Regions from separate parts of the Glaciecola sp. 2405UD65-10 genome, predicted to be linked through region 4. Evidence: predicted binding sites of a transcription regulator. Region 4 holds the regulator's gene; each other region holds the start of a gene.
What was found. Region 4 encodes FNR, which switches genes on or off when oxygen is low (the NO sensors DNR and NnrR bind a similar motif). Its sites were predicted from a motif close to TTGATCTAGATCAA; they were not measured.
Positions count from the first base shown of each region.

Region 1: hemN (oxygen-independent coproporphyrinogen III oxidase) is a predicted target of FNR. The motif match lies at 1,631-1,644, and genes of this name have one in related genera.
Region 2: ACOI22_RS14565 (universal stress protein) is a predicted target of FNR. The motif match lies at 1,118-1,131, and genes of this name have one in related genera.
Region 3: ACOI22_RS12020 (OmpW family outer membrane protein) is a predicted target of FNR. The motif match lies at 1,872-1,885, and genes of this name have one in related genera.

Region 1 is NZ_JBMEUF010000001.1:878,690-881,856, reverse strand. It holds gene ACOI22_RS04045 (hypothetical protein) at 1-72, opposite strand, end outside; gene hemN (oxygen-independent coproporphyrinogen III oxidase) at 189-1,541, opposite strand; gene ACOI22_RS04035 (histidine phosphatase family protein) at 1,746-2,414, shown strand; gene ACOI22_RS04030 (acyl-CoA dehydrogenase family protein) at 2,436-3,167, shown strand, end outside.
Region 2 is NZ_JBMEUF010000002.1:554,625-557,791, forward strand. It holds gene ACOI22_RS14555 (crotonase/enoyl-CoA hydratase family protein) at 1-531, opposite strand, end outside; gene ACOI22_RS14560 (VOC family protein) at 660-1,034, opposite strand; gene ACOI22_RS14565 (universal stress protein) at 1,215-1,649, shown strand; gene ACOI22_RS14570 (PAS domain S-box protein) at 1,646-3,167, opposite strand, start outside.
Region 3 is NZ_JBMEUF010000001.1:2,720,403-2,723,569, forward strand. It holds gene ACOI22_RS12005 (topoisomerase DNA-binding C4 zinc finger domain-containing protein) at 1-291, shown strand, start outside; gene ACOI22_RS12010 (Sua5/YciO/YrdC/YwlC family protein) at 284-877, shown strand; gene hemF (oxygen-dependent coproporphyrinogen oxidase) at 874-1,836, shown strand; gene ACOI22_RS12020 (OmpW family outer membrane protein) at 1,993-2,643, shown strand; gene aroE (shikimate dehydrogenase) at 2,749-3,167, shown strand, end outside.
Region 4 is NZ_JBMEUF010000001.1:549,718-552,884, forward strand. It holds gene ttcA (tRNA 2-thiocytidine(32) synthetase TtcA) at 1-177, opposite strand, end outside; gene uspE (universal stress protein UspE) at 254-1,162, opposite strand; gene fnr (fumarate/nitrate reduction transcriptional regulator Fnr) at 1,268-2,002, opposite strand; gene ACOI22_RS02525 (sulfite exporter TauE/SafE family protein) at 2,032-2,700, opposite strand; gene ccoS (cbb3-type cytochrome oxidase assembly protein CcoS) at 2,693-2,899, opposite strand; gene ACOI22_RS02535 (heavy metal translocating P-type ATPase) at 2,919-3,167, opposite strand, start outside.

The DNA of each region.
Region 1 (3,167 bases), 330 kb from region 4:
ATCTAACATTAGTTTAAGAGTAGGGCGCTTCTTGCCAGTGTATTTAATCACATTATTTGTTTGATTAAGCATTAAAATAAACCCCTCATATTAATAAAGCTGCATGTGACGCGGTATATAGTTTCACTGCACCTTAAATAAGTCTGTCTGATAAAAACAACAGTAAAGACTGATTCGGTTGACGTATTTTAAATCACTCTAGAGTATCTCACTTGATGCATGGGCTCTTGAATGTATTGATCGAAATTCATGCAAATATTACGGACTAACAAGCGCCCTCGGGGGTGAATGGTTAAATTCCCTACATTGTTGCTTATTAAATTGTCATCAATGTATGGCCCCAGTTGGCAAAGACTTTTTGCAAAATAGTCATCAAAATCAAGTTTATATTTTTCTGAAAATTGCGCTTTATCCACAAAAAAGTTACACATTAGTTGATGGATTAATGCGCGGTGTATAATATCGTCAGAATTTAAAACCACTCCTTTTTCTATCGCCGATGTTTCTTTATCTATTGCCGTGTAATATTCACTTAACTTTTTAAAGTTTTGTGCATAGGAATTTCCCAAATTACTAATAGATGACACGCCTAAGCCTAAAAGAGTGCTTGCTTGATCAGTGGTATAACCTTGGAAATTTCGCGCGAGGGTTTTATTTTCTGCAGCAACACTTAATTTATCATTTGGTTTAGCGAAGTGGTCCATGCCAATATAAACGTAACCTTGTGCTACTAGTTCGTTAATAGCTGTTTGAAAGAGGGCAAACTTTTCATTTGCTTTTGGAAGCCATTCATCTTTTATTTTACGTTGCGCCGCAAACAGCTGTGGCATATGCGCGTAGCTAAACAAAGATATCCGGTCAGGGTCCATGTGCTGAACTTCTTGCAGCGTGTCTAATAGAGTGGTTTGACTCTGCCCCGGTAACCCGTAAATCAAATCTATGTTGACCGAACGAAACCCTAGGGTTTTAGCCTGCTTAATAATAGATTTAATGAATTGGGTACTTTGTACTCGATTTATTTTTTCTTGGACATCTTTGTTTACATCTTGAACCCCAATGCTAATACGTGTAAATCCCATAACATATAAGTCGTTTAAATAGTTAGCGGGAAGTTCTCGTGGGTCTATTTCAATGCTTTTTTCACAAGCACTATCCACCTTAAATTGTTGCTCTATAAATACCATTAAATGAAATAATTGTTCAGGCTCAAGAAAGCTTGGTGTGCCTCCTCCAAAATGAATTGCATCAACGGTGAAACCTTTAAACTGTTTTGAACGGTGGCTAATTTCTTTCTTTAAATACTTTAAATAGGTGTCAATCTTGTCTTTATTGCGTGTCACAATTTTATTGCAGCCACAGTAATAGCAAAGCGAATGGCAAAACGGGATATGCAAGTAAAGTGAAAGCGATTTTGATTCTGCAGATTGTGCGATGTTTTTAATACTGCCAGTAAAATCACTCTCGGAATAATCGCAATTGAAAGAAACCGCAGTAGGGTAGGAAGTATATCTAGGGCCAGCGGTATTATATTTATTTAACATGGCGCTATCGAAATAGTCAGATATGGTCATATAGTTAGATCACCTTAAAACAAGTAGAGCAAGTGTAACTAACTAAACTACGAGCTACTTTGATCTACATTAAGGTTTTCGATGTTTCTGATTGATGGGACTATATCAACATAATCAATTACCATTATTCATGCAAAAGCATTAACCTATTTTTAACAAAATAAGGAATAATGCATGGCCCAATTGTTTTTAGTTCGACACGCACAAGCTTCATTCGGGGCAGCTGACTACGATAATTTAAGTGAGTTAGGTCATTTACAATCTAAATTACTAGGAAACTACTTTTCAGAGCGTGATATTCAATTTGATGCAACCATAACCGGAAGTATGAAGCGTCATATTCAAACCAAAGAAGGAATTTTGGCTAGTACCCAAATTGGCTCCGCGCATATTGATGAGGGGTGGAACGAATTTGATTTTGACAATATAGTCCGCGCTTATTTAAGCATTTTTCCAAGGCAAAAACCTGATGAAAAAGCGCCGCGTAGCGAATGGTACAAAGTGCTTCGAAATGCCATGCAGGCTTGGTCCGAGGGGAATTTACCCTCTTACAAGGGAGAATCGTGGGCTGAATTTGTAGGCAGAGTAAAAGATTCAGCACAAATGATTCAAGAAAGCTCGCATAAAAATGTACTTGTCGTGACTTCAGGCGGGGCGATGGCCATCTTCTTAATGACGCTACTAAAGTGTTCGGTTGCGCAAGCAATAAACTTTAACTTACAAATTAAGAATACCAGTGTGAATCAATTTTATTTTAATAAAGGCGGATTTCAATTGAGCAGCTTTAACAACGTTCCTCATTTGGACAAGCCCTTGCATATGTCTAAGATTACCTATAGTTAATTACATAACAAGGAGACTGTGATGAACTTCGATCATAGCACCAAAACTCAAGCACTCATGGATAAACTCACTCAATTTATGGAGAAAGAGATTTATCCCGTTGAAGAGCAGTATCATTCGCTTGTCGCTAATAGTGACGATATGTGGCAAAGCCCCGAGCTTATGGAAACCTTGAAAGAAAAAGCGAAAGCGCAAGGTTTATGGAATTTATTTTTACCTGAAGAATATCTTCCTTATGGCGCAGGTTTAACCAACCTAGAGTACGCGCCATTGTGCGAAATAATGGGGCGTGTATTATTTAGCTCAGAGGTGTTCAACTGCAGTGCCCCAGATACAGGCAACATGGAAGTGTTGTCTAAATATGGAAATAAAGAACAGCAAGAGCAATGGCTAGTTCCCTTGTTAGAAGGTAAAATTAGGTCAGCGTTTGCTATGACAGAGCCTGATGTAGCGTCATCAGATGCAACTAACATTGAAACGAGTATTGTTGATGATGGAGACAGTTACCTCATCAACGGACGTAAATGGTACACCAGTGGTGCAATGAACAATAATTGTAAGATACTTATTGTTATGGGCAAAACCGATACCAGTGCGCCGCGTCATGCTCAGCAGTCTCAAATTCTTGTACCAATTGACACTAAGGGTGTTACGGTCGTTAGGCCTATGTCGGCAATGGGATATTTAGATGAACCTATTGGGCACGCTGAAGTGTTATTTGAAAATGTACGCGTACCTAAAGCTAACTTATTA
Region 2 (3,167 bases), on a different contig from region 4:
AATTTTGTCAAGAAACCCAGCCATTACCGCATCTTCAGGATTAACCATTTCGGCAAGAATCACTGAACGATTAAAAAATACAGGGGCTAAACGCCCTCTTGCCAGTTCAACACCGGCATGGTGCATGCTCATACCAATGGCGACTTCATTTAGGCCTATCTTGAAATCACCTTCAACGCCAATGCGGTAGTCTGCACTTAGTAATAAAAAAGCGCCTTTTGCTACCGCGTGGCCCGAACACGCCGCTAGTACAGGAAAAGGAAATGACAATAAGCGGCGTGATAACTTTGAACCCTTTTCAACTAAAGCCATTGCTGACTCCATACTTTCGCGCATAACGCTTAAGTCAAAACCGCCAGAAAACATGCCGGTTTGACCGGTTAGCACAACCACTGCTTTATTTTCTTCGGCTTGATCAAGGGCGCTGTTAAGCTCATCAACAACTTGGTGCGATATTGCATTTACCTTGCCATTGTTAATCGTAATGGTAGCAACCTTGTTGCTAATGTTAGTGCTAACTAATGTGCTCAAAATGTCTCTCCTTTAATTGTGGGAAGCCTATGCTACGTAAATTATAGGCAATCATATATGAATATATAAAATCAACGAGAAGCTAAACACCAATCATCATTTTTTATATGTAATCACAGCCTATTTTATTATGCTTCTGGTGCTTCAACTTGTTCCCACAATTCAATTTTGATGTTATTTGGGTCTAATATCCAAGCAAATTTTCCATAGCCTTCATCGACCATATCGAGAATTTCAACATCACGGCTTTTAAGCACTTCTACAAAACCCTCAAGGTCATCAACTCTTAGGTTAATCATAAAGTTAGCCGTACTCGGTTGCATATATTTACTATCTTTAAAATGACTTATTAACGAATACGGTGACTTTCCTTTTTCTAAAGACCAATCAAATTGCGGGCCGTATTCACCGCCTATGCCTAATTTCTCTAAGTACCAGCGTTTGGTTTCTTCTGGGTCGTGGGCAACGTAAAATACACCACCTAATCCGGTTATTTGAGCCATAGTTATGTCCTTTTGTTAGTAAGCGTTTGTGTCGTTAATACAGCGCTCTATTGTAGAAACAAGAGCTGCAAGTGTAATTTAAATTGATCTGGCGCAAGCATAGCACTAAATGCCCCTTGCTATTCCTTGGGTAAGTCCTACACTAATAATGTACGAATTAACCAAGTAGAAGGTAACACTATGAGCAATTACAATCATGTATTAGTCGCTATAGATTTTGATGCCGAATATGAAAAGGTCATTCAAAAAGCACTAGAAGTTGCACCATCGCCTGAACATATAAGTTTAATTTACGTAATTTTACCCTCGGTCTATATTCAGCCTTATCTATACGGCATGCCGACTGATCTTATAAGTGACAAAGAACGCATTGTCAGTGCAAAAGCGCGCCTTGAAGAAGTGGCCGGAAAGTTTGGCTTACAAGTAAGCAACACCCATGTTGAATGCGGTGATGTAGCTGACGAAATCCATAATTTTGCGAATGACAAAAACGTTGATTTAATTGTTCTTGGCACACATGGCCGAAGCGGCATTAAATTATTGCTAGGCTCTACCGCAAATGCAGTTTTACATGGTGTTAAGCAAGATGTTCTTGCTGTGCGCATGCACGACTAAACTGGCACTTTTTCAACAGCAGTATTAGCTAAAGGCAAATAAAAGTAAAACTCCGCACCTGGCAAGGTGGTTTTTAAGTAATGTATAGAACCACCATGCTCTTCAATTATGCTTTTCGAAATAGATAAGCCTACGCCCATACCTTGCTCTTTAGTGCTGTTGAAAGGGGTGAACAGAGTACCCTCCGCTTTTTTAGATAAGCCGCAACCACTATCAATAACCGATATTTTTACGTACTTCGCTTCCTCGCATTGGCAACTTAGTAAAATACTGTTGCCATGTTCAAGTGCTACTGCCTGCATTGCCTCCATGGCATTACGCAATAAATTAAGTATAACTTGTTGTATTTGTACGGAATCTACATATATTTTGGCTTTTGAGTCGTGTTGCTGCACTTTCACGATAATATCTCGTTGCCGTGCTTCGGTTGCTGCTAAATAAACAACATCTTTTATAAGCGAGCCGCACTCTACCACTTCTTTGCTGCGAACACCGTGTTTCGACATGGCATTCATTCGTTCAAGTACTTCTATGGCTTGTAAAGCATGTTGATTAATTTTATCTAAAACGCCGGGTAAACCATTTGGCTCCCCTTTACTGCCCACCACTCTACCGTGCTCTGAGAGCCCTGAAATGGCAGTGAGGGGCTGGTTTATTTCTTGCGCTATCCCCGCCGTCATTTCACTTAGAAGATTCAGGCGCACCGCATGCGCCATTTCTTCAATGTGTTGCTTTGACTTTTCTAGCGCATTACGCTGTTCAGTATTGTCTCGGATTAAGCCCACAAACATCATTTCATCTTGTGACTGAATTTCACTCACCGACAAATGAATGGGAAACTCGCTACCGTCTTTGCGTTTCCCCACCAATTCACGACCTTTGCCAATAATTGTTTTAGTTTGCGTTTGCTTAAAATTGTCTAAAAAGGTGTTATGCATTTTTGCGTGATGCTCAGGCATTAACATACTCACATTTCGCTGAATGACTTCTTTTAGTTGGTATCCAAACATATTTTCAGCCGCATTATTAAAGCTTTGTATTGCCCCATCTTTATCAATAGTGATTACCGCATCAACTACTGAGTTAACAATAGCATCAGCAAACTCATGGCTAGTTAATAAGGCTTGCTCAGTTTGTTTAATGCTACTGATGTCAGTAATAAAGCCTTCGATTAAAGTTTCTTCAGTAGCGTTTGGGTTAGCCGCTTCGCCTCGTTCCCATACATGGCGAACCGTGCTATCTGGCAGAATAATACGGTATTCAAGCTCGAAGAATGTTTGTTCTGCAATTGCCTTGTCAACAACACTTACAACACGCTTAAGGTCGCTAGGATGAATCAAGTTTCCCCACAAAACCTCATGAGACTCAAAAGCTTGCCTTGACCAACCACTTAGCGCCTCACAGCCACCACTCACGTATACCATAGGCCAATCTTTCTCGTTCTTTGCTTGGTAGGCCATTCCTGGCAAATGCTGCATTAACAGGCCCGTTTTGCGCTTATTAGTAGCTAATTCGTAG
Region 3 (3,167 bases), 2.2 Mb from region 4:
TGTCATTATATTTCAACTAAACAAAACACCCAAAAGAAAGACGAATACGAGCCGGTGGATTGCCCCAGTTGTAAAAGCGGGCAATTAAGCAAAAAGCAAAATAGATTTGGCAAATTTTTCTATGCCTGTAACAATTACCCCAAATGTAAGTATGTGTTGAATCATGAACCTATAGCACGCACTTGCCCACAATGCAGTTTTCCTATTATGTTTGTTAAAACAAAAGGAGAGCGTAAGTATGTATGTGCCAATGAAGCATGTGCACATGTAGTAGATGAATCTAATGAGTAAAGAAAACAACACACTAACGCAAAAAGCTCTACGTTCTATTGTATCTCAATATGAGCATGGCCAAGTATTTGCGTATCCTACCGAGGCCGTATTTGGATTAGGTTGCGATCCTCTAAATGAAAAAGCAGTTCGCAGTATTCTTGGGCTTAAAGAACGGCCAGAAGAAAAAGGGTTAATTGTTATTGCTAGCAAGGTTGAGCAGATTTTACCCTACGTAGATTTAAACCAATTGCCACAGGGTGTGCATTCAAAAATTATGGCGAGTTGGCCAGGCCCGGTTACGTGGTTGCTTCCTAAATCGGCGCACACACCCAACTGGGTTAGCGGTGCATCAAATATGGTGGCCATAAGAGTCAGTAGCCATCCGGTTGTTAAGGCTATTTGCAATGCGCTTGACAAACCAATGGTATCAACCAGTGCTAATCCTGCAGGAAAAGAGCCCGCTAAATCTATAAATGAAGTACAACAATATTTTAAACACGCTATTGCAAATAAGATGCTCACATTAATAGAGGGCAATTTAGGCGAGCAAAGCTCGCCAAGTAAAATTTATCATAGCTTAACCATGGAAACGATTCGTTCATGAACACCGAAAACGCGCCTGATGTAAATGATATTCAGGCTCACGATACCGTGACGCAAGACCACATTAATAAAGTAAAAAACTATTTGTTAAGCTTGCAAGACAACATTTGCCAAACCTTATCGCTAGTTGACGGTGGTGGCAGCTTTATTGAAGACTCATGGGATCGAGAAGAGGGCGGTGGCGGCCGCTCACGAGTATTGAAAGACGGTAACGTAATTGAGCAAGGCGGCGTAAATTTCTCGCATGTATTTGGAGCACAAATGCCCGCATCAGCAACCGCTGCTCGTCCAGAGTTGGCGGGACGTAGTTTCCAAGCCATGGGGGTATCGTTAGTTATTCACCCTAAAAACCCATTTGTGCCTACCTCGCATGCTAATGTGCGCTTTTTCATTGCAGTGAAAGAGGGTGAAGCGCCTATTTGGTGGTTTGGTGGCGGTTTTGATTTAACGCCTTCTTACGTATTTACCGAAGATGCAAAACACTGGCATCAGGTGGCTAATGATATTTGTGCGCCCTTTGGTGAAGACGTTTACCCCACTTATAAAAAGTGGTGCGATGATTATTTTTACCTAAAGCACCGTAACGAAACCAGGGGCGTAGGTGGTTTATTCTTTGATGATTTAAACCAATGGGGCTTTGAGAAGTCCTTTGCGTTTATGCAAAGTGTTGGTAACGGTTATTTAGATGCTTATGTACCTATTGTTGAAAAACGAAAAAGTAGCAGCTTCTCTGAACGCGAAAGGCAATTTCAGTTGTATCGCCGCGGCCGCTATGTAGAATTTAACTTAGTTTACGATCGCGGCACTTTATTTGGCTTACAAACGGGCGGACGCACAGAATCTATTTTAATGTCTATGCCGCCATTAACGCGGTGGGAGTATAATTACCAACCATCACCTGAATCCCCTGAGGGTAAAATTCAACAATACTTACAAGCAATAGACTGGTTAGCCTTGTAAGAAAAGCCTTTGTGTAAAAGCGCGTAGCGACTTAGTTGATCTGCATCAATTAAACGCGCCAGATCGCTCAGGGTGGTTTCAAAACATTAATCTAGATCAATGTTCTTTTGCCAATCCTCTTTATGATGTGTCTTATTCAATTAGGAGAGACACACAATGAAAAAATCAATTATTACCTTAGCGGTTCTTGCTACATTATCTAGCGCAGGCGCATTTGCAGCTGACGCAGGCGATATGATACTTCGCGCAGGTCTAACTACAGTTGCACCTGATGAAACCAGCTCAAATGTTACCTTAGACGGCGCAGCAACAGGTTTATTTTTAAACGTAGACAACAACACGCAGCTAGGGCTTAATTTCGCTTACTTCCTTACAGATAATATAAATATTGAAGTATTAGCTGCCACACCATTTACACACGATATGGGGATTGATGGTGTAGGTCCTTTAGGTAGCACTAAGCATTTACCGCCTACGGTAACGGCGAATTACTATTTTGCTGACGCCTCTTCAGCTTTTCAACCTTATGCAGGTGTTGGTTTAAACTACACAATTTTCTTTGATGAAGAATTTACTGCTGCTAATAAAGAAGCCGGATTCAGTGATTTAGATGCGGATGCTTCATTTGGCTTGTCTGCGCAAGTTGGGTTTGACTACAACATTGACAAAGAGTGGTTAGTGAACGCATCTGTACGTTATATTGATATTAGCACTGATGCTAGCTTCAAGCTTAATGGCGCTGACGGTGCCGTTACCCTTGATATTGACCCATGGGTATATACCGTTTCTGTTGGTTATAAATTCTAAAATACAGTTTGTGTTGTGAAGTAGCCTCGTAGTCATAATAACGGGGCTTTTTTATGCGAGTAAATTAGGTATGATGTGGGCAATTCTAATTTTTGAGTAAGCTTTTTGACGTCATCTATTTTTAAAGCCTGTGTGTTCGGCAATCCAATTGAGCAAAGTAAATCTCCCATTATTCATGCATCCTTTGCTAAACAGTTTGGTATTGAGCTTGAATATACTAGGCGCTTTGCCGAGCCTGATGGCTTTGTTGATTCGGTCAATGCATTTTTTGATGACCCTTTGTGTAAAGGCGCGAATGTGACGATGCCATTTAAGCATGACGCATGTGCGTGGGTTGATTCTTTATCACCACAAGCTGCCCATGCAGGTGCCGTAAACACTATTATACGTAAAGGCGACAAATTTGTAGGAGATAACACCGACGGCTACGGCCTTGTGACTGATCTTCAGCAACATAAGGTGTGCTTACAAAACAAACGTCTTTTGTTGATTGGTGCCGGTGGCGCGGCAAAAGGTGCCATCCC
Region 4 (3,167 bases):
TTGAAAATACATTAGTACATCAAGCATGGTATAGCTATCTTTACCGCCTGATAAACAAACCATTATTTTGTCACCATCTTCAATCATATTGAAGTCGATGATGGCTTTGCCTGTTTCGCGTCGTATACGCTTTTGTAGTTTATTGAAATTGTAAGTGGATTTTGATTTGGCTGACATAGTTTACACATGATTAATAAAAACGAGGCAATTATACCGCACCTTGCCTCGCTATTACCATCTTAAAGGCTTACATCTATGGGGTTTTAGGTTTAACCACCAAAGTGTCGCATCCTATTTTATCAATAATGTGTTCAGCGGTATTACCTAATAATGCTGCTTTTATGCCTTTTCGTCCAACTGAACCCAATACTAATAGCTCAGCGTTAAGCTGTGAACATAGTTGAGGGATAGTATCTTCAGGTAAACCTTCCATAACGTAATGTTTTGTATTATTTAATGCATGTTTATCGCATAGTTTGTTTATCAAATTTTTGCGTCTGAGCTCAACATTGCTGTTGTAGGTTTGGGGATCAAACTGCGGAACTTCAATACTTATGTGAACAGGCGCGCCTATAAATGAGTTGCTTATACAAAGCTGCCCGGCCATTACTTTGGCAAAAGCGTTTGCAGCTAAGCTAACCTCATCACTTAAACATTCATGTTGCTCGTCTTTATCTTCTAAACTTATTGCGCAAACAATATTACCGCCCTCAGGCATCTCATGATGTTTAACCATAAGCACGTTAGCATGACTGTGCCGTAATATATGCCAATCACTGGGTGTGAATAAACGTTGTGATAACTTATCGTGATTCTTGGCGGCTTTTATGATCAAGTCTACATTTTCTGTTTTGGCTAATTTAACTATGCCTCTGTGAAAGTGTTTATGCCATACAACTTTGTATAGTACATTGCTTAATTGAGAAAATGGACTGGCATACTCTTGTAAGCGTTCATGTTGAGCATCAAGCACTCGTTGTTTTAGAAGTTCACGCTGGTTTGAATTCAATAATTTAGGCATGTCATAACTGCTGTCGTAAACAGCGCTAGCTAACACTAATTGGCAGTTAAACTTTTCTGCTAAAAAGACGCCGCGATATAATGCGTCCTGATTATCAGAGTGAGGGTTAATAACGACTAATATCTTTTGGTAGGCAGACATGTTTGATCTCCAGTTTTATATTCATAGTAAATATAAACAAAGTGCTTAAATAATGCATTCAACCACTTTGTTTGAGATCAATAAGAAAGGTAATAAATAGATTTGTTAAATAGCTCTAACCGATAATTCATTTTCAGGAATACGTTGCTGAACTGCATCAAAGTCTAAAATAGTGATTAACTTCCCTTCAACGCCAATCAAGCCTTCTTTTTGAAAGCGAGTCAGCAATCTAGAAATAGTTTCAACCGTTAAACCTAAATAATTGCCAATTTCGTTTCTTGTCATTGACAAGTTAAATTGCTTCGAAGAATAACCTCTTTCATCAAAGCGCTCTGACAAATGATTCAAAAAATGCAATAAGCGTTCTTCAGCGCTTCTTTTGCTTAACAACATCATTAGGTCATGATCGTTCTTAATTTCAGCGCTCATAAAACGCATAATTTGTTGTCTAAGCTTGGGGTAATCATTTGAAACTTGCTCAAGCGTTTCGTAAGGAAGCTCGCAAACCATTGCTGTTTCTAATGCTTGAGAATAGCTTTGATGTACGTCGTCTCGCAGGGCATCAAAGCCTATAATATCGCCAGGAAAATGAAAGCCAATGACCTGTTCAACGCCGTCTTTGTCGCTAATATAAGACTTAAAAGAACCTGAACGAACCGCAAACAATGAGGTGAATTTATCACCTGCATTCACTAACTTATCATGTTTATGAAGAGGGCGTTTACGTTCAATAATATCGTCTAATGACTCAAGTTCGTTCTTGCTTAGGCTAACCGGTAAACATAAATGGCTAAAACTGCAGCTTTGGCAGTGTATAGATAGTTCGGTTCCTTTGCTCATGAAGACTCTTTCATATAATAAAATCCAAGCTAATTTATACTACCAAATAGACTAAAGGTCAAAAACATTGCAAAAACAAATAGCAATAATGCGATTATTTGGCGCGTTCGTTTATGTTGCAAAAGAGGCAATAGGAAACTTGCACCCACGCTAGATGCAAGCAGTGCTGGCAAGGTACCCAAGCCAAAACTAAACATAAATAGCGCGCCTTGTATTGCATTGCCAGAAGCTAAACTCCACGATAAAGCCGAGTAAACTAAACCGCATGGTAGCCATCCCCAAATAAAACCATAAGCAATGGTATGAAAAGGGCTCTTAAATGGAATTAACTTTTTGCCTAATGGCGCAACCTTTCTCCAAAGTGTTCCGCCGGCTTTTTCAAGAGCAGATAAGCCCTTGTATAGGTCGCTAATGTAAAGGGCTAATAATAATAAAAAACCAATGCTTAACACTTGCAAGATGGCTAAGCCCGATGCTAATGAATTACTAAAAATACTGCCTAAATAACCAGTAATACCGCCTGCAATTGAGTAGGCTAAAATGCGACCCACGTTATACGCTAGCAAATAAGGGGATTGAGACGCTCCTTTAGGTATGGCAAAGGTAAATGCGCCAGCAATGCCGCCACACATTCCTATGCAGTGTACACCGCCAGCTAAGCCAACTAGAAAAGCAGATACGTAACTAAATTCAATCACTTTTGTGAGTACTACTATTTTCTTCTAGTTTGTCTGTTTCTGGCGTAGGGCTTTCTTTAAGGTCATCATCAAATAAAATACTGTAGCCCTGTCTTTCTAAATCATCAAATTGATTCGATTTAACCGCCCAGAAAAATACCGCTATAGCTATAGCAACTATTATAATGGCTAGTGGAATCAACACATAAATTATACTCATTACTTTTTCTTCTTGTTAACTAGCGCAATAGACGAGTAGAGTTATACACTACAATGATAGAACTTAAAGACATTCCCAAAGCTGCTTGCCAAGGCGTTAAAAGGCCCATAACAGCAAATGGCAATACCAATACATTATACGATAAGGCCCATGCAATATTTTGTTTGATTTTGCGCTTGGTTAATTTTGCCATTTTTAGCAAGTCTACAAGTGCATTTAATTTAGGATTAAGCAATACAATATCGGCGGCATTCTTGGCCAGATCAGA